Regions from separate parts of the Acinetobacter sp. YH12227 genome, predicted to be linked through region 3. Evidence: predicted binding sites of a transcription regulator. Region 3 holds the regulator's gene; each other region holds the start of a gene.
The links. Region 3 encodes PhoB, which activates phosphate uptake and scavenging genes when phosphate is short. Its sites were predicted from a motif close to TGTCATNAANCTGTCATAA; they were not measured.

Region 1: FTV09_RS09135 (inorganic phosphate transporter) is a predicted target of PhoB. The motif match lies at 1,636-1,654, and genes of this name have one in related genera.
Region 2: FTV09_RS03765 (porin) is a predicted target of PhoB. The motif match lies at 4,389-4,407, and genes of this name have one in related genera.

What each region holds. Positions count from the first base shown of each region.
Region 1 is NZ_VPDH01000034.1:2,860-15,389, forward strand. Features, by position in the region: gene metH (methionine synthase) at 1-1,233, opposite strand, end outside; gene FTV09_RS09135 (inorganic phosphate transporter) at 1,702-3,318, shown strand; gene FTV09_RS09140 (hypothetical protein) at 3,469-5,016, opposite strand; gene FTV09_RS09145 (hypothetical protein) at 5,644-5,931, shown strand; gene FTV09_RS09150 (rhomboid family intramembrane serine protease) at 6,015-6,632, opposite strand; gene nfuA (Fe-S biogenesis protein NfuA) at 6,791-7,429, shown strand; gene FTV09_RS09160 (TonB-dependent receptor domain-containing protein) at 7,675-9,711, shown strand; gene FTV09_RS09165 (hypothetical protein) at 10,071-11,078, opposite strand; gene FTV09_RS09170 (alpha/beta fold hydrolase) at 11,126-12,163, opposite strand; gene FTV09_RS09175 (carbonic anhydrase) at 12,498-12,530, shown strand, end outside.
Region 2 is NZ_VPDH01000010.1:43,005-55,534, reverse strand. Features, by position in the region: gene FTV09_RS03795 (YbaB/EbfC family nucleoid-associated protein) at 1-112, opposite strand, end outside; gene FTV09_RS03790 (O-succinylhomoserine sulfhydrylase) at 145-1,332, opposite strand; gene FTV09_RS03785 (alpha/beta fold hydrolase) at 1,475-2,578, shown strand; gene FTV09_RS03780 (NAD(P)-dependent oxidoreductase) at 2,588-3,460, shown strand; gene FTV09_RS03775 (YARHG domain-containing protein) at 3,548-3,817, shown strand; gene FTV09_RS03770 (HIT family protein) at 3,850-4,263, shown strand; gene FTV09_RS03765 (porin) at 4,548-5,618, shown strand; gene cydP (cytochrome oxidase putative small subunit CydP) at 6,122-6,313, shown strand; gene FTV09_RS03755 (cytochrome ubiquinol oxidase subunit I) at 6,313-7,899, shown strand; gene cydB (cytochrome d ubiquinol oxidase subunit II) at 7,896-9,041, shown strand; gene cydX (cytochrome bd-I oxidase subunit CydX) at 9,066-9,167, shown strand; gene FTV09_RS03740 (cyd operon YbgE family protein) at 9,171-9,473, shown strand; gene FTV09_RS03735 (MarC family protein) at 9,528-10,142, opposite strand; gene FTV09_RS03730 (choline transporter) at 10,155-12,215, opposite strand.
Region 3 is NZ_VPDH01000109.1:524-7,242, reverse strand. Features, by position in the region: gene FTV09_RS16395 (hypothetical protein) at 1-144, opposite strand, end outside; gene FTV09_RS16390 (pirin family protein) at 538-1,485, shown strand; gene FTV09_RS16385 (OsmC family protein) at 1,594-1,992, shown strand; gene FTV09_RS16380 (glutathione S-transferase family protein) at 2,137-2,802, shown strand; gene phoR (phosphate regulon sensor histidine kinase PhoR) at 2,830-4,188, opposite strand; gene phoB (phosphate regulon transcriptional regulator PhoB) at 4,211-4,921, opposite strand; gene FTV09_RS16365 (TetR/AcrR family transcriptional regulator) at 5,143-5,847, opposite strand; gene FTV09_RS16360 (SDR family oxidoreductase) at 6,070-6,719, shown strand, end outside.

The DNA.
Region 1 (12,530 bases), on a different contig from region 3:
CACCATCGCACCTTCTGAATCGAGCATGCCTTCATCCATGTTGATGTCGATGATTTGCGCGCCGGCTTCAACTTGCTGCTGTGCAACATCGAGTGCTTCTGCAAAGTTTTCTTCACGGATTAAGCGTAAGAATTTTTTAGAACCTGTTACGTTGGTACGTTCACCCACGTTCACAAAAAGTGATTCTTCAGTGATGTTAAATGGCTCTAAACCACTTAAACGACACGCAGGTTTTGTTTCAGGTACTTGGCGCGGTGTAATGTCTTTAACTGCATTGTAAATTGCGCGGATGTGATCAGGCGTTGTACCACAACAACCACCGGTAATGTTAATCAAACCGCTTTCAGCAAATTCTTTAATAAAGGCAGCTGTTTCTTCAGGGGTTTCATCATATCCACCGAAGGCATTTGGCAAGCCTGCGTTTGGATGGGCTGAAACAAAAGTATCAGCAACGTCAGCAATGGTTTTGACGTGCGGACGCATGGCATCTGCACCCAAGGCACAGTTGAAACCAATTGATAGCAAGTCGCCGTGACGAACAGAGTTCCAGAACGCCTCTGCGGTTTGGCCTGTTAATGTACGACCTGAGGCATCGGTAATGGTGCCTGAAATCATCAATGGCAATTCGTAGCCAATTTGGTTGAAGACTTCTTTCACTGCAAAGATTGCTGCTTTACAGTTTAATGTATCAAATACTGTCTCAATCAGGAGAATGTCCGCACCACCTTCGATCAGGGCATGTGCAGCTTCAATATAGTTTTCTTTCAGTGCATCAAAGGTGATGTTACGGAACGCAGGGTCATTTACATTGGGTGAAATTGAGCAGGTACGTGATGTTGGCCCGAGTACACCTGCAACAAAACGCGGTTTTTCTGGCGTTGAATATTTTTTGCAGGCTTCTTTGGCAATACGTGCTGCTTCACGGTTAATCTCAGGAACAAGATCTTCCATGTGGTAGTCAGACATTGAAACACGTGTGCCGTTAAAGCTGTTGGTTTCGATAATGTCTGCACCCGCATCAAGATAAGCTTCATGAATACCTTGAATGATTTGAGGTTGTGTTAAGACTAAAAGGTCATTATTGCCTTTGAGGTCAGAAGCCCAGTCCGCAAAACGCTCACCACGGTAGTCAGCTTCTTCGAGTTTATGACGCTGAATCATGGTACCCATGGCACCGTCGATAATCAGAATACGTTGAGCTAGCAGCTCTTTTAGGGTGGCAAGCGTGGACATAAATAACCCCAATCCGATGGAATATAAAATCGGCAAATATATTAACAGAATTCAATGCAGTTTTATTGATATTCAATCGGTTCGAATGAGCCGTTAATATCAGATTGTTGAAAAAACACACGTATTTGATTGCGTTGTGTTTAGAGTAAATATTTGGAAAGCTTCATAAATTTGTCATATACCTAAGGCATGATTGAAAAATAATCGACAGCTAGGACAATGATGACAAGAAATATGACAAGGCCATATTGTTATTGAAACATTGGGTTTCAAACTAAAATCAACTTTTAAAATTGATGATAAGTATTTGAATTATTTTGCGAATACATAGTATTTTGGTTGGTTTTTTCAGACGAGCAAATACAAATAAAGCATGAAATATTGCTTTATATGACACCACTTTGTCATATAATTGTCACAATTAAATTGAACAATATGGGGATTCTAAAATCCTCTATTCTTGCCTGCATGAATTCTAAACAAACTCCCGTAGATTCAGCGCACACGTCGACAGCAACAAAGTCGACGAATGTTCATGTGCCAACACCGAAATTCTTTATGCCGGTGTTCCTGACGTTGATCATTTCAACGTTAATCTATATTGGCTTTCAGGTCACTGCCGACTTGGCACACGTTCCGCCTTTAAGTCTTTATTCCATGATTTTACTGGGCACTGCCTTATTCATCGCACTTGGCTTTGAATTCGTGAATGGTTTCCACGATACAGCCAATGCTGTAGCCACTGTTATTTATACCAATGCTTTATCTGCACCTGTTGCTGTGATGTGGGCAGGTTTTTGTAACTTCCTAGGTGTAATGGTGGCAAGTGGTGCAGTTGCTTACGGTATCATTGCTTTGCTACCAGTCGAATTGATTATGAACGTCGGTTCTGGTGCAGGCTTTGCCATGGTATTTGCCATGCTTATTGCCGCGATTCTTTGGAATTTAGGTACGTGGTTCTTAGGTATTCCAGCATCTAGCTCTCATACACTGATTGGTTCTATCTTAGGTGTGGGCATCATGAACTATCTGTTAAATGCAGGTGGTGCTAGCGGCGTGGATATGGAACAAGTGATGAAAGTGGGTAAAGCATTACTGTTTTCACCACTGATTGGCTTTGCTTTCGCAGCAGTTGTGTTCCTATTGGTGAAAAAAATCTTCAGCAAACAGCTTGAACTCTTTCAGCCACCTGAAGGTAATAAACCACCGCCACCATTAATCCGCGCAATTCTGATCTTTACTTGTACTGGTGTAAGTTTCGCGCACGGTTCAAACGATGGTCAAAAAGGCATGGGTTTAATCATGTTGATTTTGATCGGTTGTGTACCTTTAGCTTACTCGCTAAATAAAAACCTCGACAATCAACACATCCAATCTTTCCATCAATTATCGGCGCAAACTGCAACTGCAATTTATCCAAATCATGATGAAATTGCGGATGAAAAAGCGCGTGACATATTAACAAAATACATTCAAACCAAAGAAATTACACCTGATGTTGTCCCTGCTTTAGCAAGTATGACGGATCACCTAGGTGAGCGTGTTGGTCAATATGGCGACTTAAAAGATATTCCTGAACAAGAAGTATCTTCAATCCGTAATGACATGTATTTAAGTACGACGGCTTTTAAACGTCTTGATAAATCTGAGCAACTTCCAGCAATGGCAGAAGCACAAGAGAAGACTGTTAAAGAATACCGTAGCAATTTAGATTCCTTCCTTCAATACATCCCAACTTGGGTGAAAGTTGCGGTTGCACTTGCACTTGGTCTAGGAACAATGGTGGGTTGGAAGCGTATTGTTGTGACTGTGGGCGAGCGAATTGGTAAAAACCATATGACCTATGGTCAAGGTATGTCTGCAGAGCTTGTAGCAATGTCTACAATTGCAGCGGCTGATGGTTTTGGTATGCCAGTGTCAACTACACACGTATTGAACTCTGCTGTAGCAGGTACCATGGTTGCGAACAAATCAGGTTTGAACTTTAATACAGTGAAAACTATTCTTTCAGCGTGGATTTTCACACTACCAGCAACCATTTGTTTATCAGGCTGCTTATACTGGTTGTTCTTGAAAGTTTTCTAAGATGTTTTCAATATAAAAAACGCTGCAATCGCAGCGTTTTTTTATGCTTTAAAGTTTGGTAAATAGTGCTAACCATTATTGTTTAGCACGTTAAGAAAGCATGTTGAGCACTTTTATAAATACAAATTTCAAATGAAGGATTTTCGCTATTTATTTCTTTAATTTACCAAGCATTTTGTCCAAAGGCAGTTTGTCATTGGCGAAGCCATAGAGTGCAGCAAATGGTAATGCGGTACGTGCGAGATAGGCTACACGCCACAAGCCGCCGTGATTGGCACCAGACATTATCAGCTCAAGTGGATGATCTAGTGGTGTTTCTGGGTTTGCCACAGATGAAGGATTACGTAAATCATGAATCCACAGCGCAGCCATCAAGGCATTGGTCGTTTCAGGATTAAATGACTCAACATCAAACAGTTTGGCACCATTAAATGCGGCTTTTAATAATGGATTCTTTGTGACTGAGCGTGTTGTGGTAGAGGGTGCAATATTAATACTTACACGTTGACCTTGATGGCGAGCAACGGTTGCACGCCATTGTTGAATTCGTTTCGCAAGTGCATAGTTGGGGCCTTGTTCAACCACTAAACAGTCGGCAATTCCGTAAGATTTTCCATTTTCAGCTAAAGTCGTTTGGTTATTATTTTGTTTAAAAAAGTGCTGTGCAGAAATCTTAGCAACACTTTGAGTTAATAATTTTTGAACTTTGCCACGTGCTTGATATTTATCTTGTGCAGCATCCACGATCTCTTTAGGAACAGCATATACATCTGTTGGTGTGCACATAAACATAAGGCTCGTTTCGGCTTTTTGTTGGCTGACATAATCCATAATACTGTCCATGGCCATTGCTACACGCACATGTTTTTCACCATCTAAATAAGCAATAGCAGCCAAGTCAAGTTGATGTTCATTTTGTGCAAGCCACTGCGCAATTTCAGGGATATGTGTCAGTAAATTAGCACCTAATTTTTGTTTCAGTTCCTGAATAGGTGTGTCTGCACTGAGCGCTTCAAGACTAGGGGCGTATAACGTTGCATTGCCTTCTTGAATAGTATTTAAAATACGATCCCATACTCGTTCATTATTAAGATCAATAGCGACAATATTGGCTTTCCACTTGGCAAGCCAGGTCAGTGGGCCAGCTTCTGAGGCTGCACCAAATAGCACCATGGTACGATCTGAAAGGTCAAACCATTCTGGGTGCGCCACCGCTTCGCGTAGAGCATCCGCATGACTTGGTTCAACGACACCAGCATCTTGCCATTTTTGGATTTGTTGAAGTAGAGCATCGCCTTGTAGTTTTTGTCCGTGATAGGGTACATACCATTCGGGAACTGCATTACTTTCACCTTTAAGTTTAATGGTGTGCAGAGGTTGAATAGGTAAATTCATCATTTCATCTAGGGAAAATTTTTCTTGATCACGATAAAAGTTAAAACTATGTTTGGCTTTATTTAAACCGTTGGATGCAATACTCAATGCAGCTTCCGGACTTTGAATACCTTGTTCAACCAAGGCTTTAAAATATTCAGGATATTTCTTACGCCAGTTTTTTTCCTGTTTTGCACGTACAGAGCTTTGGTGATCTACAGAAGCTAAAGCCTCTGCAATAATTTCACGACCGGTTTTGGAGCTACTTGGTTTTTGAGTAGCAGACGAAATAGGGAACTGAAGACCTTCAAGAGAACTGGACATGCAAAATATCTCACCTGACGTTGTCATTAATATACAGATGTATACATTATCTATGCCAATTTAAAAACTCAGGTGGCATAAACTGCCAAAATTGTATGAATTAACATGAATCATGACGTATTTTTGAAATAACCTAAGTACTTAAACTTGAAAAAGCCTTCTATTAAGAAAGCCTTCTTGTTACAAAGGTACGGAATTAACATTGTCTTTTTTGGCTTGTCCAAGTGGACGAAATTCACCATTCCAGTGTGGCTATTTGCTACGATCAGGGTCTATGACAATGCTCCCTTCACGAGTATGAACTGCTCAGGCAGATAGAAAACTCAAAACAAAGCAGCCCAACAATCATTGTGATTTTTTTCATTTGAACATTCCTTTTTATTATTCATTTATAGCCTAAATTACAGCATGCGTGTGTTGTGTATACATTTGAAATAAGCGATCACTAATTTTATTGGTTCATGACTCAGTTGAAGTAATTACTTATTTAAGTCGTGTTAAATACGCTTCTAAGATTAAGGTTTTGTTACGAATAATTCGGGTCAAATTACAGAAAATGTATTTAAGTGTGATATGTGTCACACTTATTATTGAGGTGTGAATAAAGAGAAAAATGGGGGCATAATTGTGTCGAACAAAGTTTATATATTCAATGCCATGCGCCCTGGCTTTGCGAGTGCAGTTTTTTCGAGTTTTGATCTTGCACAGGCTTGGATACAAAAAAATTTCGTCTGTGGGATTCTTACCGAATATCCACTTGATCAGAGTTGTTATGATTGGGCTAAACAATACGGACATTTTAAGGATAAGTCACCGATTGATCGTGCACCCATTTTTATTGCCAACTTTGTTTCTGCCTATCAAAAAACTTGGCATTTTGAACATGGTGAGCTATTACAACCTATGGATGTTTAAAAGTTAAATGATGATTTAAAAGATATAATAAAAAAGGATTCTAAAACTAGAATCCTTTTTTGTTTGAGCGCTAATATTCTATTTTAAAACGGAATATCTAAAAGTTTGTTTAAGAAATGAGGGATTAACTTTGGCTCTAGAATAATCGTCATGACGATACCATATGCCGCTCCCCACAAATGTGCACTGTGGTTAATATTACTGTTGCCACGTTTGCCAGACCAAATGCTATAAGCTACGTACAGTACCGCGAAGATGATCGCGGGAACAGGAATGAAGAATACAAAGATTAATTTCCATGGTTCAAACAAGATATAGGCAAATAGCACAGCAGAAACCGCCCCTGAAGCACCTAAACTAGCCCAATGTGTATCATGTTTATGTTTTAAATAGCTCGGAATAATGGCTGCAATCAAACCACCTAAATAGAACAGCACAAAACCCATGTCAAAAAAGTATTGGCGATAAAAACTTTCAATGACAGAGCCAAAGAAGAATAGGGTAATCATGTTAAATAGAAGGTGAGCACCGTCAGCATGAATAAAGCCGTGGCTGATAAATCGATCATATTCACCACGTTGTAGCGCAGGTGGCCAAAATAACAGACGATTCATGACTTTCTGATTTGAAAAGGCAATAAGGGAAATGACCACAGTAATCAGAATAATTGTCACAGTGTGGTTAAATGGTAATCCCAACATAAATGGCTATTCTACTTGTTAAAATTTGTCTTTAATAATGCCATTAAAAAGTGTGAAAGCGTGAACTTTCAGAATAATTCCGACAATTTTAGTTGATTTTTTCGTAATGCACCGCATCTTAAGCTAAAATAGCCGCTTCAGCTTGAGGAAATATTGTCATGTCGACTGAGAACAACAGCACAGCAGTTGCTGAAGAAATTCCAAACCTATTGATCACACCAACTGCTCAAGAGTATTTGAAGGATCTTTTGGATAAACAAAACACACCAGGTATTGGTGTTCGAGTTTTTGTGGAAAATCCGGGGACGCCGCGTGCTGAATGTTGTATGGCTTACAGTGCACCTGAAGAAGTTGTACCGACAGACTATAAACAGGAATACCCAGATTTCCCTGCCTATGTCGATGCACCATCTATTCCATATTTGTTAGATGCTGTTATTGATTACAATAAAGACCGTTTTGGTGGTCAGCTGACTTTCCGTGCACCAAACTCTAAAGTGCCGCGTGTTGGCCCTGATGCATCTGTGGAAGAACGTATTACTTACGTACTTCAGTCTGAGATTAATCCAGGTTTAGCGGGTCACGGTGGTAACTGTGCATTGGTTGAAGTTGTTGAAGATGAAGAGCATGGTTTAACTGCCGTACTTAAATTTGGTGGTGGTTGCCAAGGTTGTTCTTCTATTGATTTAACGCTTAAACAAGGCGTTGAAACAACTTTAAAACAGCATGTACCTGAATTGATGCGTGTTGTTGACCAAACAGACCATAGTCAGTCTGAGGGTGCTTATTTTAAATAAGCATTCGTGAAGAAAAGCCGCTTTATGCGGTTTTTTTTTGCCCAAAGTTTTTGGAACTGAACAAAAAATAAATAGGACAACTTTGTACAAAGCATAGAAAAATTGGTTTTTACTTAGGGAATCAGTAATTTCCTATTTGTTAATGAGAATGATTATTAAAATTAGTTGCAATATTATTTTTGTTAGTTACAATGCGCAACATAACATTCAATATTTATCCATAAATTAAGTATTTGGAAACACCAATGACGAATAAAATACTGCGCTCTGCACTGACACTTTCAGTTTTAAGTGCCATGGTTAGCTTAACTCATGCGAATGAAGTACCAGCAGAAACAGTCGATGAATCTGTAGTTAAAATGGAGACCATCGTTGTTTCTGCAAGTGGTTCTCAAGTAAATGTAAAGGATGCTCCTGCTTCAATTAGTGTTGTTACAAGCGAAGATTTAAAGCGAAAGCCTTTTAGTAATTTAGCAGAAGTATTAAGTGACTTACCTGGTGTAACTGGTGGTTTTAAAAACTCAGGTTCTGGCTCAAAAATTACATTTCGAGGAATGCCTGACAAATACACATTAATATTGGTTGATGGTAAGAGAGTAGGAAATCAGTCACTTTTAGGCCACCGCCCTGATCGTGTGGATCAAGATTTAAACTGGATTACACCTGACATGATTGAGCGAATTGAAGTGATTCGTGGTTCAATGTCAACGCTGTATGGTTCTGAAGCTGTTGGTGGTGTAATTAATATCATCACTAAAAAAGTTCCATCACAACTATCAGGTTCTGTAAATCTAGACTACACCAAGCCTGATACGAGTACACGTGGTAATACAGTCACTTATGGTGCGACTTTAGCTGGGCCTTTAACAGATACCTTAGGTTTTAGATTTGGTGTAAATCGTACAGATCGTGAAGGAGATAATTCAACTACAGGTACTTCAGGTGCAATAAATGATACTGTAAATGGTCGTCTTACTTGGGCTCCTAATGATACACATACTTTCAATATAGATGCGTCATGGGGTAAAGAAGAACCGGATGTTGTTGAAGGTGGTGCGGATCAATTTGCATATGAAATGGAAAGACAAGGATTTGGCATTGGTTATGCTGGTACATTCAAAAATGAGCTAAAAACTTATGCTGATCTTTATTATAACGAAATTGAAAATAAAGATGAATTTGCGACTTCAAAAGCTAATATTGGAGATACTAAAGCTACCGAAGCTGTATTAGATTTGAAAGCTACTAAACCTTTACAAATCGCGGGTTTTAAAAATGATTTAACTGTGGGTGCACAGTACAAATATGAAGAAGTTTCTAATGCTAGCAACATTGGTAATATTAATGTTGATGTTGATACAGGGGAAACATTAACTGCAGATTTATCACCAAATGCATATTCTTGGTCGCTTTTTGCTGAAGATCAAATCCATTTACAAGAAAATCTGATTTTAACCTTGGGTGGACGTTTAGATCAGTATGATGATTTTGATCTCAACTTCTCTCCTCGTGGTTATTTGGTCTATCATCCAACTAATATTTGGACAGTAAAAGGTGGTGTGTCACGTAGTTTCCGTGCACCAAACCTTAAAGAGCGTTCAGCAACATCAAGTACAGGTTCGAGAGGTAATGGATGTAAAGTATTCTCGGATTGGGGGGGGGCATCAGCAGGCCATGTATGTAATATGCTGGGGAATCCAGATTTAGAGCCTGAAACTAGTACAAACTACGAAGTAGGTTTTGGTTATGCTGAGGGTGGATATGCTGTAGATATGACATATTTCCGCAGTGATATTAATGATCTAATGCAAAACTTACGTTATGCAAGATATGGAAATCAATTCTATACAATGCAACAGAATGTCGAAAAGGCACGTACAAGTGGTATAGAGGTAACTTACAAATTCCCATTAAGTGATGTAGTTCGTATGAGTGGTAATGCGACTTATATGATTGAATCTAAAAACTTAGAAACAGGTGCTACATTATTGGCAACGCCTGAACTCACACTTAATGGTGCACTTTATTGGGATGTTACTGATAAATTAAATTTACATACTAATGTTCAGTATCTAGGTAAACAGGCGCTGCAAGCTGCAGATTCATCTGCGACATATGCAAAAGCATATACCACAATGGATGTTGGTGCGAATTATGAAGTTAATGATTATCTAACTTTTAGAAGTGGGGTTAAAAACATTGGCGGTGTTAGTATTGATGCAGGTGGAGATGGTACAAGTAATCCAGCTGAATACTATTTAGGTTTTACAGCTCGTTTCTAATTTTTACTAAGTTTAAATAGCCCACACTTTTGGGCTATTTACATTTTCAAATTCGTTGATTTTTTATTAATCAGTTGCACGATGTTTATGGTACAGATCTGTTATATCCCAATTTACACATTAGCAAATGATATCAAATCTGTTAATTACTTTGAAACAACGTAAAGAAAATGACTATTTAAGGTACTTTTTGACCTTATAAATCCGTCCAGTTAATCTCGAAACTGAGTCTTCATTTGCACAACCAATGAATGGATGGATGCAAAAACAGCAACTGGTTTGGCGATGTTTAGCAAAATATGGAACAGCTGTTGATAAATAAAAAAAGCCGCAGTCGCGGCTTTTTTATTTTGATAACTTTAAGATACAATACCTAATATTTTTAACGTCTCATCAGCATAATAGAACTGTTCTAAATAATGACGTGAACGCTCACGCAAATAGCCTGAACCAATCATTTTTTGAATAATCGGGTTTAATAAATTGTTAAGTTCATGTTGAACCAAAGCTTCATCAATATTTAAGTCACGTAGCAATAAATCAAATGGACGTTCCTGATTACGTATGTACCAAGCATACACGCCATCATGCACTTGCTGTTTCATATAATCAGACTGACGCATAAAGTCCCAAATTTCATGCCCTAAACCGACGGTTTGAGGTAAATCTTGAACTTCAATATAGTTTTTTAAGACAGAAACAGGCATCGTCTTAATTTTATGCCATAAGTTGGCTTGAAAATGATAAAGCTTATTGTCATCAAAATGCTGATTGAGTACAGATTCACTCATCTGACTTAATTTCAAAATATTCTTTTGCAAATACTTCGTGATGGCATTGTCAAGATTGGTGTCTGTAACGTTTTCTAAAACCGATTTACCCATCTTCATAAAGCGAGAGACGCCGGGCACAGATTTGGCAATCACAGAGTTGTCTAGATAATCTTGTATCGCATGCTGAATCAGTTGGCTAATCATGGCTGAAAAAGCAGGGTTGTTGACCATGGTGTGAATCAAACGCTGACGATGACCTTGTTTACTTGCAACATATTGCGCAATTTTATCAATCGTTAACACAGGAATAATTTCAGCAATGGTTGTTTGATCATTCGCTGGATGAATTAGCGCAAACTTAATATGTTCGGCAATCTGCTCAATTAAAAACTGAGTAGCTTGAGTATTTAAGATCTGCTTTTGCAGCAAAGCATTGATTTGTTCAAAAGTCCAAATCTGTTGTAAAGGCTGTTTACGAAACCACTGATAAAACTGGGTAAACTCGGTTGCAACTGTTTCAGACTGCGAAAATTGCTGATCTAAAAAGTTGAGTTGAGCCTCAATGAGCTGCTCAATCATCGGGTTTTTCTGCATACTGTCCTTAAATACCCATTTGCAGGGCATGAATTATTAGCGATACCTCAGTTTAACTGAATCAGTTTATCTGCCAAAGGATTTTTAAATTTCTGACTTTTTGCAAGGAATGGGAGGTAATGATCAGCAACTTGTTGTTCTGCTTCAATCATGGGCATATGACCAACATTATTCAAAATTACCGGTGTTTCGGCACGTTTCAATAATGACTTTAATTCACCTGCAACTTCTACATTAAAAATTTTATCTTGTTTGCCCCAAAGGATGAGCGTGGGCGCTTCAACGGTACGGGTTAAACGGGCAAAAGTCTCAGGCGTATAAATGCGATTTAAAGTAACCACTTGATCAATCATTTTACTGGTTTGGGGTGCCCGTGAAATGAGTAAATTTTCTTGAGCTTTCTTTAATGGGGTTGGAACGCTTGGCGGATTTTGCATTAACTTATGCATAACATCATCCAAATCACCGGGCTTTGAAACAATCAAATTTTTCAATGAATATGGATCACGGGTATAACTGGTATTGGCCTGCTTATAAATACCCGCACTATTGAGTAAAAATAGGCTTTGGGTATCAAAAGGATATTGAGAGGCATAAACCGTGGCAATTGATCCACCTAAAGAATGACCTGCAACATTCAGCCGATCTTCAATATCAATTTTGGTTACGAATTGTCGTAATTGCTCAGTAACATTTGGTACAGACACGTCAAAGTCTGCAGGGACGCGGGTATCACCATTGGCAGGTAGGTCAGGAATAATAACGTGATAATAGGGAGTCAGGTAATGTGCAACCCGATTCCAGTTATCACGTGTGCCACCTAAACCATGGATTAATAGTATAGAAGGATTGGTACGAATACCGCCTTCACTATAGCTCCAAGTGATATTGCCGACTTGTACTGTGCGTGAAACTAAACCTGCGGTTTTACGATCTTGATTGAGATAATTTTGTAGGATAGATGGTGTCGATAATGTATTCGTTGGTGTTTGTGTTGCAGCTATGCTATTCGAGCCTGCAATGAACATACAACTCAATATCGCAAGTTTAAATATGCCAGAAACCACGCAACGATGTCCTTGCATTGACCTTAACCCCTTGTAACTATATTTGATGCAATTTTTATGATCATTTATATGACAATTATCTGAATTAGCCTTAAAAGCCAATTGCTATGTTTATGAAATATATTGTAAATAAAAAATGACAGTTGTCACTGATTAGTTTTTTGATGTAGTTGTAGTTCAGCTATAAAAGTGTGAACCATTACTGAAAAAATAATATTTTCAGATTAATGATTATTTGCAATTTGTACCAAATCCATCTGAATAATAAAAAATCGATAGCTATTCTTTTGCAAGTGACAATCGTTCTGAGTGGGATTAATATATTGCAACTTCAGATAAGGGTAATCAGAACATGCTAACAGCAGCAGAAGCTTTAGATCGTTTA
Region 2 (12,530 bases), on a different contig from region 3:
CTGCTTCAGCATGAACTTCGACTTGTGCAAGCTGTTCCTTGGCTTTTTTAATGTTGCTTTCAGCTTCTTTTTGCATGCGCTGAGCTTGCTGCATGAGCATATTAATGTTCATAAAAATCTCCGAACAAAACTGACTAATTGAGTTTAGATAAGATCTAAACCGCGTGAAATATCGCGAATAATATCATTAATATCTTCTAAACCAACAGATACGCGAATTAAACCTTCGCTAATACCTGCAACTTTCTTCGCTTCTGCTGACATACGACCATGTGATGTCGTTGCTGGGTGTGTAATGGTTGATTTCACATCGCCCAAGTTACTTGTAATTGAAAGGAATTTAGTATTATCAATTACAGTCCAAGCACCTTCACGCTCACCTTTTACAACAAATGATACGACACCGCCGAAACCTTTTTGTTGCTTTTTCGCCAAAGCATGACCTTCATGATTTGGAAGACCTGCATAATAAACTTTTTCAACTTTTGGATGTGCATCCAACCATTCAGCCAAAACTTGTGCACTTTCGCAATGTGCTTTCATACGTAGACTGAGTGTTTCTAAGCCTTTTAAAAAGATCCATGCATTAAATGGACTCATAGAATTACCAAGTGTACGAATTACACCAGTAATTTCTTCCATTAATTTTGCACTACCCACAACCGCGCCACCTAAAGCACGACCTTGACCATCAATATATTTGGTTGATGAGTAAATCACGAGATCTGCACCAAATTTAATTGGCTGTTGTAATACAGGTGTACAGAACGTGTTATCTACTGCAAATAAAGCACCATGTGCATGTGCAATATCAGCAATCGCTTGTAGGTCGCCTACTTGCGCTAATGGATTTGATGGTGTTTCAATAAATAAAAGGCGCGTATTCGGTTTGATTGCTTGTTTCCAAGCATCTAAATCTTCTAAATCTACAAATGTAACGTCTACACCAAATTTGATGACATATTTTTCAAATAGAGAAATGATTGAACCAAAGACTGCACGTGAACAAACAACATGGTCACCAGACTTTAAATAGGCCAAAGTAATCGCATGTACACCTGCCATACCCGAACTTGTGGCAACGGCTGCCTCAGCACCATCTAAAACAGCTAAACGTTTTTCAAACGCTTGAACAGTCGGGTTGGTATAGCGTGAATAAGTATTGCCTTCAATTTGACCTGAAAATTTTGCGGCTGCGTCTGCGGCGCTTTCACAAACAAAAGATGAAGTCAGGAAAATTGGCTCACTATGCTCACCCTCAAAAGTACGAGTATGACCTGTACGAATCGCAAGCGTTTCTAATTGATATTCGATGTCGTCTTGTTGGCTCATCTGCATTACTCAGTCTCTGGGACTGCCTTTTGTGAAGAATTGCCAATATTTTGAGCGTCTAAGCTATTTAAGGTCAAGGAATAATACGCAAATATCGCTTAGACTTCGATCAATCCTACAAGGACTCAGGCAATTGACAGTTATGCACCCATTCAAACAAAAATTTATGACGCAGCAGAAAAAATTTAAGCACCTGTCTACTCGGGTATTTAATGCTAAATCGCTCATACTTTCACAATCCACGCCTTTTGAAGTCATTACCGAATATAAACATGCCAAAGTTCGATATTACGCTTCACCAGAACGTAAGTTTAAAGAACCTTTGGTTTTTGTCGCACCTCTTGCCATAAATATGTCAATTTATGACCTGTATCCTTATCGTTCTCTTGTTAAACATTTTCAGCATAGTGGATTTGATGTTTACCTTTTGGAATGGGGCAAACTCAGCTATCAGGATCGATTCTTAAACTTTATGTCTTTTATTGACGACGTCATTCCATACTGCATTGATCAAATCTGTGAACATGCCGATAGCCGTTATATTTCTTTACATGGTTGGAGCATGGCAGGCGTTTTTGTCACACTTTATACAGCACTTCACCAACCTGAACATGTCAAAAACCTGATGGTAATGGGTGCACCAATAGACAGTTATGCTTCGGGTAAAATTGGTACTTTATTTAAAAAAACCAATCAAATCATCTCGCGTAATAAACGACTTCAAGACACCTTTTATACAGGTAAAATTCCGAAGCATTTTCTGCATACACCAGGCCTAGTCAATGCGCTCGGCTTTAAAATTGTGGACCCTGTCGGATGGTTTAAGAGCCAAAAACAATTTTTATCTAATTTAGACAATGTGCATGATTTATATGAACACGCAACCATGGGCAACTTTCTCAACCACATGATCGACTATCCTGGCGGTATTAATCAGGACATGGTGTTTAATGTCTGGCTGCAAAATCCACTAAAGACTGGCGTGATTCAGTTAAAAGAACAAAAAATTGAACTTAAAAATATCAATTGCTCTTTACTTATTGGTGCCGGTAAAACCGATCAGATTGTGACTGCAGATGCAGCAAAGCCTTTAAGCGAATTGACAAATAGTCATGATGTCACGTTTACTCTGATTCCCGGTGGTCATCTTGGTTTAATGTCGAGTTCTAAAAGCGCGAATATTTTCTGGCCTGAAATGACCACATGGTTAGAACAACGATCAAGTTTAGTGAAAGACAATATTTAGAGGGTAATTATGATTCAGTCAGTAGCATTTATCGGCTTAGGTGTAATGGGTTATCGAATGGCAGCGCACTTGCCAAAGCAATTTGATACTGTCTACGTATGGAATCGTAATTTTGCTAAAGCAGAACAGCATGCATCTGAGTTTGGCACACAAGCAGTCTCACTAGAGCAAGCCGTTCAAGCCGACGTGATTTTTTCATGCTTACCGATCAGCCAAGATGTCGATAATCTAATTGCAAGTGTTCAACTCAAAGCTGGTTCTATTTGGGTAGATTGTACCAGCGGTGTGCCTGAATCAGCACAAAAGCTTGCTCAAATTGTTAAATCACAAGGAGTAGATTTTTTAGATGCACCTGTCAGTGGTCAAACCATTGGTGCAGAAAATGGCACACTTACTGTAATGGTCGGTGGTGATATAAAAGCTTTTGAACGTGCACTTCCAGCAATGCAGTGCTTTGGAAAATTGATTAAACATGTAGGGGCATCTGGTGCAGGATTCGCTGTAAAAGCTGTAAACAACATGTTAATGGCTGTAAATCTTTGTGCCGTCGCAGAAGGCTTTACTACACTCAAAGCACATGGCGTTAATCTCAATGAAGCCTTAGACTGTATTAATGCATCAAGTGGCAAAAGTATGGTCACTGAAACCGTTTTACCGCAGCGTATATTAAATCGTCAATTTCCATTAACCTTTGCACTTCCGTTACTTGCAAAAGATACTGGCATTGCAGTTGATCTTGTTCGCCAAGCAAAACTGTCCGCACCCGTGTTATCATTAACACAGAATCTAATACAGGCAGCCAGTGATTTATCTGAAGAAAATAGTGACTTTTCCACTGCCGTAACTATGTATGAAAAATGGAGTAAAATTACAATTGAGTAATATCTCGCCATTGAATAAAGATAAATAACCATAATATTGTACTCTAGTGTCAAACACACATTGTTACAAATGACTGAGGAAACTCTCATGAACAAATTTACCCTCGCAACTTTGCTAGGTGCTGTAACGCTAATCGGGGCTTCAACTGCTGTACTTGCTTCAGAGCAAGAATGCCAGAAGTTAAAAAATGACCATGATGTGATTTATGCTTCAAAAGGTTTCTGCTTTAAAGATCCTGATGCGAAAGCGAAGTTCGGCAATGACAATTGCTACACAACTAAGCCTAAATTTTCAGAAAAAGAGCAACAACGACTTGACGCCATCAAAGAACGTCAGAAAGAATTGAACTGTAAATAATTACGATTCAGTTTAGCTCAAGGAATTTAGCAATGACTTATGATGATCAAAATATTTTTGCACGTATTTTACGTGGTGAACTTCCCGCATTTAAAGTTTATGAAGACGAGCAAGTACTCGCTTTTATGGATGTAATGCCTCAGGCTGAAGGTCATACTCTAGTCATTCCGAAAACTCCTGCTGTTACTCTCCTCGACCTAGATCCAGAGGCTGCTGCATATACCATCCAAATTGTACAAAAAGTTGCGAAAGCAATGGAAAAAGCTTTGGATGTAAAAGGTATTGTCTTAATGCAGCTCTCTGGTGCAGCGGCGGGCCAAACCGTTCCGCATGTTCATTTCCACCTTATTCCAACGTCAGTCCATGAGTTAGGCAAACATGCCGCTCAACTGGGCGATATGGAAAAAATCAAAGCAATTGGTGAAAAAATTAAAGCTGCACTTTAAAATTCACACGAATTTTAAAGTGTCATAAATGGAGCTTCGGCTCCATTTTTTGTGTTCCCATAGATCAAAAATAAAAATAACATATTAAATTTTAATATTTTTTAAATTTACCCTCATACATTTCACGTCATAAAACTGTCACTTATTCTTCACCTCACTGTCACAAAGATTGCAGATACTGCTTAGCAAGTTAGTGAGCTTCTGTAAAGATTTGTACATAAGCAAACTATAAAAAAAGAGTCAGCTAGGCACATGCCATTTAAAATAGTTTTGGAGAAATCTCAATGAAAAAATTGCTTCTCGCTGCAGCAGTTACAACCTTAAGTATTAGCGCAGTGCAAGCAGCGCCAACTTTATATGGTAAGTTAAACGTTACCATTGACCAAGTTGACAACTCTGATTTCAAAGGCAACAACGTTACAGAAATAAACTCAAATGCTTCACGTCTTGGGGTGAAAGGCGAAGAAAAATTAACAGATAAAATTTCAGCAGTATATTTAGCTGAGTGGGAAGTATCCACTGATGGCAACGATGATAAAGACTGGGGTATGCGTAACCGCTTTTTAGGTCTTAAATTTGCAGATATTGGTACATTAAAAGCTGGTCGTTATGACTCATACTTCAAAACAGCAGCAGGCAAATATCAAGATATCTTTAATGATCACAACCACCTCGACATCACAAGCACAATGTATGGTGAAGATCGTTTAAATAACAGCATTGGTTTTGAAACAGACAAGAAATTACTTGCAGGCCTTCAATTCAACATTATGGCTGAACAAGGTGAAAGCTCTACTGAAGCGACTGAAGGCACTACAGGCAATGATAGCAAGCGCAATGGCTTTGGTGATGCAATCTCAACATCTTTAACTTATGAAAATAAACATCTAGGTTTAGCTGCGGCGCTGGCTGGAAACTTCGGTGCTCAAGGAAAATACAATGGTCTTGATGGAAAAAAATATTTTTCAAATGCAGTACGTGTGACTGGATCGTACGACTTAGGTAAAGCAGGTGTTGATGGGTTAGTGGTCGGTGCTCTTTACCAACAAGCTGAACCAACTGATGATGTAATAGACTATAAAGGTTTAGAAGAACAAGCTTGGTTAGTTTCTGCGACCTATAGCATTCCAAACACCCCTTGGGCTGTAAAAGGTCAATATCAATCTGCTGAAACAACAGCGGACAACATAAAAGATCGTACAATCGATCAATACGGCATTGGCGTAGATTACAGCTTCAACAAACAAGCACGTCTGTACGGTGTTCTTGCACAACAAGAGCGCGATTGGAAAAATGGACCTGAAGAAGATGATACAAAAACCGTATTGGGTCTAGGTATGGAATACAACTTCTAATTTCTTCTTGATGGCTTAAAAAAGACATACCTCGCTATGTCTTTTTTTTATTGAGAAAATTTATTAAATGTAAATTATTTCAAATTTATACAAAAAAGTGTGATGCATATTACTTTATATTTTTCAGCAACTTAGAATAATATTTAGCCAAACCCCAGCTATAAAATATTAAGACACATTAATCATGACTAAATTAGTTGGTATTAATTTCATTGTATTTTTATATTAATTAGATGTTCATTTTAAGTAAATATAAGTAATTTAGTCAGGATTAATTTTCCAATAAAATATGACTAAAACAGTCAGAATATATCATTTATACACAAGTATTTTACTTGGATATTTTTCACATAAAATTAGTTTATTTTTTAACTATTTAAAATCATAAGCCATTGTTTTAATTTAAGTTAATAATATATTTTTATTTTAACTGTTCTAGCTATTTCCTTTTTGTGTCATTTTGTTAATAATATAAAACAACTTCAAGAAATAGGCTTGTCTCAATGAGCTTAACCTTCAAAGATTTAAATCGTCGTGTGGTCAAAGAAATAACTGCAATTCTAATAATTAAAGTCATTCTTTTAATGATCATTAAGAACATCTGGTTCGACGCCCCAACTATTCCCAAAAATTTTGACAATCAAGTTGCCGAGCATATTGCTGGCAGTCCTTCTCAAATCAAGGAGACACGTTGATGATTTCTGAAAGCGTGGTCGATCTTTCGCGGTTCCAATTTGCAATGACCGCGATGTATCACTTTATTTTTGTTCCACTGACTTTAGGTCTGGCTTTTATTCTTGCCATTATGGAAACCACGTATGTGATTTCAGGTAAAGAAATTTATAAAGACATGACTAAATTCTGGGGAAAACTCTTCGGTATTAACTTCGCATTAGGTGTTACTACCGGTTTGACCATGGAATTTCAGTTCGGTACTAACTGGGCATATTACTCACACTATGTCGGTGATATATTCGGTGCTCCATTGGCCATTGAAGGTTTAATGGCATTCTTCCTTGAATCAACTTTTATTGGTTTATTCTTCTTCGGCTGGGATCGTTTATCTAAAGTTCAGCATTTGGCTGTGACTTGGCTGGTCGCACTCGGTTCGAATATGTCAGCCTTATGGATTTTGGTTGCAAATGGCTGGATGCAAAACCCTGTTGGTTCTGCATTTAACTATGAAACCATGCGTATGGAAATGGTGGACTTTGGTGCACTCATTTTCAACCCTGTTGCTCAGGTTAAATTTGTCCATACTGTTTCTGCTGGCTACGTAACTGGCGCAATTTTCGTTCTAGCCATTTCAAGTTACTACTTACTGAAAAAACGTGATTTACCATTTGCGCGTCGCTCTTTCGCCATCGCTGCAATCTTTGGTTTAGCGTCTACACTTTCAGTAATTTTACTGGGTGACGAATCTGGTTACGAAATTGGCGACGTTCAAAAAACAAAACTCGCTGCAATTGAAGCAGAATGGGATACTCACCCTGCACCAGCACCGTTTACTTTATTTGGTATTCCAAACAAAGAAACTATGTCTACAGATTATGCCATCAAAATTCCTTATGTGATGGGTATCATTGCAACACGTTCAACAACCAAAGAAGTGACAGGTATTAAAGACCTGATCGTTCAACATGAAGAACGTATTCGTAACGGTATGGTTGCATACTCTCAGCTAGAAAAACTTCGTGCAGGTGATACCTCTCCTGAATTAAAAGCTGCATTTGCTGAATCACAAAAAGATTTGGGCTACGGCTTATTGCTTAAGAAATACACTGACAACGTAGTTGATGCATCTGACGCGCAAATTAAAGCCGCTGCGAAAGACACTATTCCGCACGTTCCAAGTTTGTTCTGGGCATTCCGTGCAATGGTTGCTTCTGGCTTCTTGATGCTACTGTTATTCGTACTTGCAACATTTGCTGTAGGTAAACGCAATGCTGAAAACAAACCATGGTTATTGAAATTTGCCTTGTTTGCACTTCCACTACCTTGGATTGCTGCTCAAACAGGTTGGTATGTTGCTGAAGTTGGCCGTCAACCATGGACTATTGGTGAAGTCCTACCAACTCACCTTTCAGCTTCTAGCTTAAGCACTGGTGATGTATGGGGTTCAATCCTTGCATTGGCCGCGTTCTATACTGTACTTCTTATCATTGAAATGTATTTAATGATCAAATTCTCACGTCTTGGCCCAAGCTCACTTCACACTGGTAAATACCATTTTGAAAAACTTGAAGCTGCGAAAAAGGCAACTGAGGAGTCACAAGCATGATCGAATATGAATTACTCAAAATAATCTGGTGGGTGCTTGTGGGTGTACTACTCATTGGCTTTGCCCTTACAGATGGCTTCGATATGGGTTCAATGGCAATCATGCCATTCGTAGGTAAAAAAGACGAAGAACGTCGTGCGGCAATCAATACGATTGCCCCACATTGGGACGGTAACCAAGTTTGGTTCATTACTGCAGGTGGTGCGTTATTTGCTGCATGGCCTATGGTTTATGCAACAGCATTCTCAGGCATGTATTGGGCACTATTACTGGTTTTATTTGCCCTGTTCTTACGCCCAGTTGGCTTTGACTACCGTTCTAAACTTGAGAACACCAAATGGCGTAACTCTTGGGACTGGGGCCTAGCTGTAGGTGGCGCTGTTCCTGCATTAGTATTCGGTGTAGCTTTTGGTAATATGTTCCTCGGTGTTCCTTTTACACTAGATGAAACTGTACGCTCAACTTATACAGGGAGCTTTTTCGCGCTACTTAATCCATTTGCCTTGGTATGCGGTATTGTAAGTTTATCTATGCTTTGCGCGCACGGTGGTGCATGGCTCATGCTACGTACAGATGGCGACTTACGTGCACGTTCTGCTAAAGCGACTCAAATTATGGGTATCGTTTTCTTGGTTTGCTTCTTGTTAGCAGGGGCTTGGTTATACTTCGGCAACATTCAAGGTTACACTTTGGTTCAACCTTTTGATACCAATGGCGTTGCTAACCCATTAGCCAAAGAAGTCATTACTAATGCTAATCCGGGTTGGATGAACAACTACAGCACATATCCAATTACTATGATTGCTCCAATCATGGCAATTTTGGGCGCTTTAATAGTCATCCTTGCCGCTGGTAAAGGTAAAGCTGGTTTTAGTTTCCTTGGTTCAAGCCTAGCAGTAACAGGTGCGATTCTAACTGCTGGTTTTGCACTATTCCCTTTCCTAATGCCTTCAAGCCTTAATCCAACTGTAAGTTTGACTATGTGGGATGCGGTATCAAGTAAAAATACGCTGACTGTAATGACAGTTGCTGCATGTATTTTCGTACCACTTATTTTGTGTTACACCACTTGGTGTTATTACAAAATGTGGGGCGTGGTCACTAACAAACATATTGAAGAGAATTCACACAGCCTCTACTAAGGCTGTGTCTAAGGAGATAAAACAATGTGGTATTTTGCTTGGATTCTCGGTATTTTGATGGCCTGCTTTGCTGGCGTACTCAGTGCCTTGTATATTGAACATCATCAAGATCTAGATGAGGAATAACAAATGACTGAAGCTGCAATCGAAAAACCTCGTGTAGAAAAAAAACCAAATAAGTTTGCAATGGTCATTTCCTGCCTATTGGCTTTTCCTTTGGCAGCCGTGTTACTTGTACATCCAGCTGCAATGCTGGACGATCAAGGTGGATATAGTCATCGTGCACTAATGTTCATCATGATTGGTATTTCTGGTGGTTTTGTCCATGGTGTTGGCTTTACACCACACCATTGGTTTTGGAAATGGCTGTTTAGCCCGTTTCTATCGTGGCCACTGATGATCTGGGGTTATTACACTTGGTTCTTCAGTTAAATAAAAAAGCCCTCATTGACTGAGGGCTTTTTTATGGTTCGTTTTTCTTGGATTCTACATTTCAGCCATGACACCAATAATCCCATTAATAATCATATCTACCGCAATAGTCCCAATCAGTAAGGCCGACAGTCGCCCCACAATATCAACATAACGGTCAATATATTTGGCATGCTTGTAACGCAAATGGTCATGCGCAAATTTCATTAAAATCATCAAGCCACAGGTCAACGCCAAAGTCAGGAAAATAATCATGGCCGCGCCGCTGATTGGCAGTGCCATACCGGTCACCACAGCAGCACTGATGGTTCCTGGACCAATCATAAAAGGCATGGCAATAGTTCCTGCCAAATGCTCAGGCGCACCACGCATTTCACCAATGGTATCTGCTCCCTGAAACACGTAGCGATAACCAATCACCAAGAAGATCAGACCACCAAATATTTGAAAGGCTTCAAAGCGTACATTTAAATATTTACTAAAAATCGCTTCCCCACCCCATGCGAACAGCATAAATACTATAAAAGCAATGAGACAGCCCTGAATCAAGGCCTTATTAAACACTTTAGCTTCGGAGTTCCGAATCATGCCAATCATGTAAATACTCATTAAAAACGGATTCAGCAATGAGAAAAACAAAGCAAAAGCATGTAAATATGAGGTCAACATGGTTCCTCCTAATTATCCTTGAGGGTCTGGAAATAAGGGACGATTCCCCGGACTGATTCGATTGATGTGTAAGAAGGTCATGTGACGTTCATAACGATCCAGCACATCATTAATCACTTGCTCTTTGGTGTACCCGACTAAGTCGTTGCCTTGAGAACCTTCATACAAATAAGTTTCAAGACGGTAATAGAAGCGTTTACCCAGTTTGCCACGCTCACTAAAGGTCGGCGCGATATAACGCACTGGCCAAATTTGATAGACAAAGTTTTGCTCTTCTTCCAAATGAATCATCAAATCTAAATGATACAGATTTGGGTCTTCTTCTAGCGCACTTTCTTGAACACTGATGTCGATACCTCGTTTTTGCATTTCTTCTGCAACGGCCATTACCGCAGGTCGGCAGATGTCATCGAGCATACGCCGAGTATCAGTTGTTCCTGGATGGTGCATGACTCGGGACAAACGCTTTTTCCAGTTGAGGATGTCGACATTGCCCACCACGGGTGCGGCATTTAAGCTGCTACTGGCTTGTCGATAGTCTTCTAACCGCAGTGATTTATACAAACCTGCCATCACCAAGAACATCACAAAACTAAACGGCAACCCCATAATAATCGTGGCATTTTGTAGTGCCGTAATCCCGTTAGCCATCAACATTGCAAGGGTCAATAAACCAATCGCTATTGCCCAGAACACGCTCAACCATCGCGGTGCATCATGATCGACATTGGTAAATTGAGTGGTGAAATTACCCAATACCAGTGCACCAGAGTCCGCTGAGGTCACATAAAATAGTAAACCAGTAATTGTGGCTACACCTGCAATAAACGGAAACCATGGATACTGTGCTAGCAAGTCATAAAAACCATGTGCTGGGTTGGCAATGACACTTTGTGCAAGGGCTAAATTACCATCAAAAATCACACTATGTAGTGCACTATTTCCAAAAATTGATAACCACGTAAGTGTGAAAAACAGAGGAATAATGAGAGTTCCACTAACAAACTCACGAATGGTTCGACCACGTGAAATACGTGCTAAAAACAAACCTACAAATGGTGACCAAGCCACCCACCATGCCCAAAAGAATAATGTCCAACTGTTCATCCATTCTTTCGGTTGTTGAAAGGCAAAACTCTCCAAAGTCATACTTGGAAAACGGTTAATGTAATCCCCAATATTTTGCACAAAAGCATTCAGTAAAAACTCGGTATTGCCTAAAAACAAAATAAATAGCATCAACCCGACAGAAACATAAATATTGATCTCAGAGAGAACTCGCAGTCCCTTATTCACCCCTGAAGTCACTGAAATAATCGTCATTGCCACCGCAACCACAATTAATGCGGTTTGCATCCAGAGGTTTTCAGGTAAATCGAACAACACATGTAAGCCATAGTTCAGCTGTACTACCCCAATCCCGCAGGTTGTCGCAATACCAAAAATAGTCCCAATGACCGCAGCGGTATCAACACTATGACCGATCGGCCCATGAATCTTATTGCCAAAGATTGGATATAAAGCAGAGCGAATGGTCAGTGGTAAGTTATAGCGATAACTAAAATACCCTAATGCCATGCCAATCAAGGCATACATACACCATCCCGTTAGACCATAGTGAAACAGGGTCCACACCATGCCTTGACGTGCAGCTTCTAGGGTCTGACCCTCACCCACAGGTGGATGCATATAGTGGGATAAAGGCTCCGCTACCGAGAAAAACATCAAATCGATGCCTATCCCAGCTGAGAACAACATTGCAGACCAGCTTAAAAGGCTAAATTCTGGCTTGGAATGTTTGGGGCCTAATTTAATGTTGCCGTAGCGAGAACAGGCAATAAAAATGACAAAGACCATATACAAGGTCGCTGCGAGTAAGTAATACCAACTAAAAGTTGAACTTACCCACGCCAAAACCGTATTCAAGGTTCGGTTAGCAAAGTCATTAAACAAAATGGTGGTAATAGAAAAAATTAAAATAATGAGAGCTGAAATATAAAAGACCACACCATTTAAACGGTCTTTAGGCGCTAATGTTTGATCATCAACTGCTCTTGGATTATCTGTCGCCATACAATCCTCAAGAAAGTAAATAAAAAAAGACAAAAGCCAATTTTTAAACTTCTCGTGGTCGAGAGCTTAAAAATCGACTAACGAAAACGACAGTATTTTTATCAGGAATAAAAACGCTATCTTCTTTAAACCTGAAGGTCTAAATCATTTATGCGGTACATTTGCTACACAGTTTTAAAATGTGAGCCACCCTTGTTCATCGATATTTTGATAGGAATCTTACACATGTCTCCCTTCAACATGACTATAAGAGCTTTCTCAACTCGAGAAAAGTATAAAACCGTAAGCCTATAGCTCATCAGCTCACTTTTCTGA
Region 3 (6,719 bases):
ATTGACTTGTAGGAAAAATTTAAATAGATGGGCTTGCTGGTAGCGGAAAAACTCTTGGCGGAATTGGGCAGGAACACTGATAAAGGATTGCTCAAGTGCTTTTTGAATCAGTAGTCGAGATTCTTTTTTATACTCGTTGATCATGCAGCAGGTACACCATTTGAGAGTAGTTACTAGTGTTATTTTATGTAACTTTTATAATTTAACGTATTTTGTTTAAATAATAAACATCAATATGACAATGATTTAATTAATTTTTTAGTTTTAAATCATGTGCTTTAAATAAAATAATCATTACACAACTTTGCAATTTAAATGATTTCAAGCTGCATTTTTCTTGTAGCGACTATTAGGAAGATTTTCTTTTGATATGTATTTGACGTCATATCAAGCAACAAAAAAACTATTGTCCTATTGCTGTGATTCAGCGTATTAATGGGGGACAAATTCGCTTAAAAAAATACAGATATAATGTAAAAAACTTCCGAGCTAAAACCATGCTTACGATGGTTTAGCCAGATTATTAAGGGTATCCATATGACTAATGCCAATTACACCGAATTATCTCACTCGGACGATTGCGAAAAATATGTCAACCAATTTATTCAAGAATTTCCATTGCGTAGTGCCGAAATTGGGCAAGGTACAGTGATTAAACGTGCTTTACCAAGTCGTTATAAACGCATGATTGGTGCATGGTGTTTCTTGGATCATGCTGGTCCCGTACATTTTCCGCAAGGTGATGGCTTAGATGTAGGCCCACATCCCCATATTGGTTTGCAGACGTTTACGTGGATGATTGATGGCACAATGATGCATACAGATAGCTTGGGTACATATCAATTAATACGTCCGAAACAAGTTAATTTGATGACGGCTGGATACGGTATTTCACATACAGAAGTGGCACCGGATACAGAAACTCAAATGCATGCGGCACAGCTTTGGATTGCGTTGCCAGACGATAAAATTAATATGGCTCCCCAGTTTGACCACTATCCAGAACTACCCGTAGTGAGTCAGGATGGCATTGAATTTACAGTACTGGTAGGTGAGTTTCTTACAACCAAATCGCCTGTACAGGTACATACGGAACTTTTAGGGGTTGACCTTCAGGCCAATGAAAGCACCACGACACAGTTGGTACTAAATCCAAAGTACGAATATGGTTTTATGGCACTTGAGGGCACAGCGACAATTAATGGTCATGAGCTCAATGATGACAACATGGTGATTTTAGAGCCAGGTTTAAGCCAAGTAAAAGTTGATGTACATGCAGGGAGTCGCATCTTACTACTGGGTGGTGAGCCTTTCGAGTCGCCGATTTTACTGTGGTGGAACTTTGTTGGACGCACCCAAGAAGAGCTCAATACCGCACGAGAGCAATGGATTAATCACGATGAACGATTTGGTTCAATCCCTGACTATGAAGGTCCACGTTTGGAAGCGCCAGCATTCCCTGAAAAAATGCGTGCCTCACGTTAACGACATTTGCTCAAATTAATTTAAGCATCAAAACTATGGCTCCAGCACTTAATTTACCTTTGGGTGCTGTTGACCAATAATTGAATCGAAAACAATAAGGAACACGATATGGGTATTGTTGCAACGGCTAAAGTACAAACATTGAGTGCACCGTGGTCGGGTGAAATTCAGAGTGGGCAGCATCAATTAATTACCGATAAGCCAGTATCTTTTGGTGGTGGTGATTTGGGTTTGGCACCTTATGATTTGCTTTGTTCGGCTTTAATTTCCTGTACCATGATTACGCTACGCATGTATGCACAGCACAAGGCAATTGAATTGGGTGAGTTTAGCGTTGAGGCAGATTTTTGTGCCAATAAAGAAGGCGTAGAATGGATTGATCGTCGGTTGAATTTTCAAACCCCTTTAAGTGACGAGCTTAAACAAAAAGTCTTGGCAATTTGTGAAAAAACGCCTGTCACCAAGACCCTACTACGCAGTCTAGACATTAAAACAGGACTCATATAATGTATGTAAAAATAAAAGTTTTTTATATGTTTAGGCATCAATTAAGCGAATAAAAACCTGTACATGTTGGTAATAAGCCAACGATAAAAAGTATGACTGGCAGATAACAAAAAATTCGATTTGAATACAGCAGGAGATGAACCCATGCGGGTATTACATCATTTAGAAAAGTCACGTTCCTTTCGTATTTTATGGGCCATGCAAGAGTTAGGCTTAGATTATCAAGTCAAGCTGTATAAGCGCTTGCCGAACTTTTCTGCACCAGTTGAATTAAAAAGCATTCATCCTTTGGGAAAATCCCCCATTTTGGTTGATGATGGCTTGGTATTGGCGGAGTCGGCTGCGATCTTGGAATATTTACAAGAGAACTATGATCGTCACGGTTACTTTGCACCGAAAACGCAGCAATCTCGACTGCAATACCGATATTGGATGCATTATGCAGAAGGTTCCCTTATGCCTTTATTGGTCATGCAATTGGTGATGACCAATGTGCCACAGCATGTACCTTGGGTCATCAAACCTATTGCCAGTCGTGTGTGTGATGGGGTCAAGCGGGGCTTTATTCGCCCACGTTTAAAAGATCAAATTTATTTTATCGAGCAGCATTTGGCAGAAAATGAATTTTTCGCAGGGCCATTTAGCTTTGCTGATATTCAAATGACATTTCCTTTGGAAGCGTTACTCACACGTAGTAAAGGCGAATATCCGCAGATTCAAGCATTTTTGCAACGCATGCAACAGCGTGATGCTTACCGTCAAGCGAAACAACGCGAACATCAAATCGAGTCGGAGCAACGCATTAGCTAACCATACTGAAATAATGAGACTTGGATTTTAGCTGACGTGATAAAGACGCTCTTTCGGAAATACCACTTTAAATAATGAACCACGATTTTCTTTCGATTCAATTTCTAAATATGCTTGATGTTGCATCAGTACATGTTTGACGATGGCCAGCCCTAAACCGGTGCCACCTGTTTGACGACTACGCGCGCTATCGACACGATAAAAACGTTCTGTCAGTCGTGGCAAATGTTTAGGATCAATCCCAATACCGGTATCTTCTACGGTGAAATAACCGTGCGTTCCATCATCATGCCAACCGATAGTCACCGTGCCACCTTTGGGAGTGTACTTGATGGCGTTGGTCACCAAGTTGCTAAAAGCACTAGCCAGTTCGACATCTGAACCAATCAAGTCGCAATGGCTGTCTATTTCTAAGTTCAGCGTGTGTCCATAATCCACGTTATAGGCATGTGCGTCGTCATATAATTGGTTCATTAAACTTGGCATTTCAATGATTTGATTTTTTGCTACTTTTTTATCATTTTCTAAACGCGATAACAGCAATAAATCATTCACCAATGCATTCATACGCCGAGTTTGTGACTGCATTTGATCAAATGCACGTTTCCAGCGTGGATTTAAGTCTTCTTGGTCGGTAAAGGTCTCTATATAACCACTGAGTACGGTAAGGGGGGTGCGCAGCTCATGTGAAATATTATCGACAAAGTCTTTGCGCATTTGTTCGAGGTTATGCATACGGGTAACGTCATAGGCCACCAATAAACGGCTTTCTCGACCAAAGCGTGTCAATTTCACTTGCACATAGTGATCTTCCAACACGGATGATTTCATTTTCAAACCATCTGGTGCGAGGTCTATATTGGTGAAATATTCGATAAAACTTGGTTGACGCAAAATACTCAAAATATTACGGCCATGATCGAGTTGCTGAATGCCGAGTAATTTTTCCGCGGCAGGGTTCCACCACTCAATTTGATGTAGTTCATCAATTAACACCACAGCTTCAGCCAAAGCGACCAATGAAGACTGAGCACGATCAATCAAACCGACCATTTCAGCTTGAACAATACGTTCTTGGCGCTGTGCACGGTAAACATTGAACAATAAAGCGCCCCAAATACCGTCTAAATTGGGCGGTACATCGTAGGGGCGGTTGGAAATCCAATCATTGACCAAATATAAAGAACGCAATTGCAGGGCAAAAAACACCCCAAATGCGGTTAAAATGCAGACCCATAAATATCCGATACCAAAGCCGATTAGTGCGGCAATCAGCAGGAAAAAAGCCAGTAATCTTAGATCCTGTTTGGCAAAAGTCCATAAACTGCTATAACGAAACTTTTTGTGTTCACTGGCAATTTCGGGGACCGGATATGGTTCGTACATAAATAATGAATGACCTAAAAAACTAACCTAATACTGCATCGGCACGTGTAGAGAAACGATAACCAGTGCCACGAACCGTTTGGACATAACGGTCTGCGTTAAAAGGTTCTAAGACTTTACGTAGACGACGAATATGAACGTCAATGGTGCGGTCTTCAATATACACGTTTCCGCCCCAGACTTGATCAAGTAATTGCGCACGAGTGTAGGCACGTTCAGGATGGGTCATGAAGAAAGCCAATAAGCGGTATTCCGTTGGCCCCATTTCTAAAATGGTATTGCCAAAGCTCACACGCTGACTCACCGGATCTAGGATCAAACCATTTGCATCAATGGTTTTTTCACCGCCCAGTGCATTTGAGCGTCGTAGAACTGCTTTAATACGGGAAACCAATTCGCGGGTAGAAAATGGCTTGGTCATGTAATCGTCTGCACCTGCGTCAAGACCTTGGACTTTATGGTCTTCTTCGCCACGTGCAGTCAACATAATGACAGGAATTTCAGATAGATTTTCATCACGCTTTAGGCGACGGCAGAGGTCAACACCGCTGACACCACCAGGCATCATCCAGTCCAGTAACACCAATGCAGGGCGCTGATCCACAATCATTTGGTGCGCTTGTTTGGCATCTTCCGCTTGCTGGCATTGAAAACCTGCCATATCGAGCGAAGTATGGATCATTTCCCGAATCGGGAGTTCGTCGTCGACGATTAAAATATAGTCATCTTTCACAGCGCAATACCCTATTTCATGTAAACGGTGGACCGTTTTATATTTATGACAGGCTTATTACAAAGATTAATTATGACAGTATCATTGCAAAAAGAATCTTTCATTCCGCTTTAGAAAGAAATTGTGACAAATTAAATGCTGAAAGATTCAGCTAGATAGGCTTTGCATCATCTTTCTGTCATTAAAAAAATATTGTAAATAATCGCTCATATCTCGGAGGCTTATTTTTTTACTGCGCTTTTATTCAGTGACTGCGGCTCAGAAAACGTATCGAGCAAAGCTAAGAATACCACGCTGCATGATGATAAGACTTCTTCCATCGGCTGCTTATATCCGCTCATGACCCAACGAATTGCAATTTGGGTCACATAACCATTGAGACCTGTAGCAATCATCGAGATTTCACGTTCTGATTTATTGATATTCGGCATCATTAGCATGACAAAGGCATGAATCATACGGTCAAAACGCGACATGGTTTCATGTATGGTGGCCTGGTTATGCAGTTCTTGAACTAACATGGCATCAATATAAATAATGCGTGCCATACGTGGATTATTCTTTAAGGTCATCAATAGCGCTGTTAAACCCGCTTCAATCATTTTTTTTGAATCCGTTGATGCCTGCATAATGGCTTGCATCACGTTTTGCTGTAACTCGTCGATCAGTTTTAAGAAAATAGTTTGGAACAGTTGTTCACTTTTCTTAAAGGATTCATAGAAATAACGTTCTGTCAGTTTTGCTTCTAGACAAATATCTTTAACAGTAACTGAAAAAAAGCCATGCGTACCGTAGGCTTCAATGCCAGCTTCGATGAGCTTTTCACGACGCGCTTGTTTGCGCTCACTCAGCGAAAGTCCTTTAAACTGACGTTCCTTCACATTTTTTGCCTGTTGTTGTTCTGTATGTTGGGTAGAATCTGTCATGGAAAATATACGCTGAATTGAAGCTAAATTTGCTTGTATTTTATCAATAATTCAAGCTCAAACCTATGTTTAAGTCTTGGCTATTTTGACAGCATAGCACGTCCTGAGAAGATATTGACAATATAAATTGTCAAAACTATATTAAGTAGATGAACTGCGCATATTCGCGTTTTTAACCACAGTAGTGGCGCAATGGGCAGCATAAAGGAATAAGGAATCACAATGAAAAACTTCAAAAATAAAGTGGCTGCCATTACAGGTGCAGGTTCAGGTATTGGTCAACAGTTAGCAGTTTTATTAGCGAAACAGGGTTGTCATTTATCACTGAGTGATGTGAATGAACAAGGGCTTGCAGCGACGGTTGAATTGGTCAAAGCACATAATGTTCGTGTAACCACTCAAAAGCTCGACGTTTCAGATCTTGCGGCAATGAAAGCTTGGGCAGCCAAAACTGTGCAAGACCACGGCTCGGTGAATATGATTTTTAACAATGCAGGTGTGGCTTTAGGTACAACTGTTGAAGGTGCAAGTTACGACGAACTTGAATGGATTGTGAATATTAATTTCTGGGGTGTGGTCTATGGCACCAAAGAGTTCCTACCGTATATTAAACAAAGCGGCGAAGGTCATATCATCAATATTTCGAGTCTATTTGGTTTAACTGCGCAACCTACTCAGTCAGCGTATAACGCAACCAAATTTGCGGTACGTGGTTTTACGGAATCACTACGTCAAGAATTAGATATCGAAAACTGTGGTGTCAGCGCACTGTGCGTACATCCGGGTGGTATTCGTACCAATATTGCCAATGCAGCTAAAATGAATGATAGCCTGAAAAGTTTGGGTATGAATCCACAAAAATCTGCGCAATC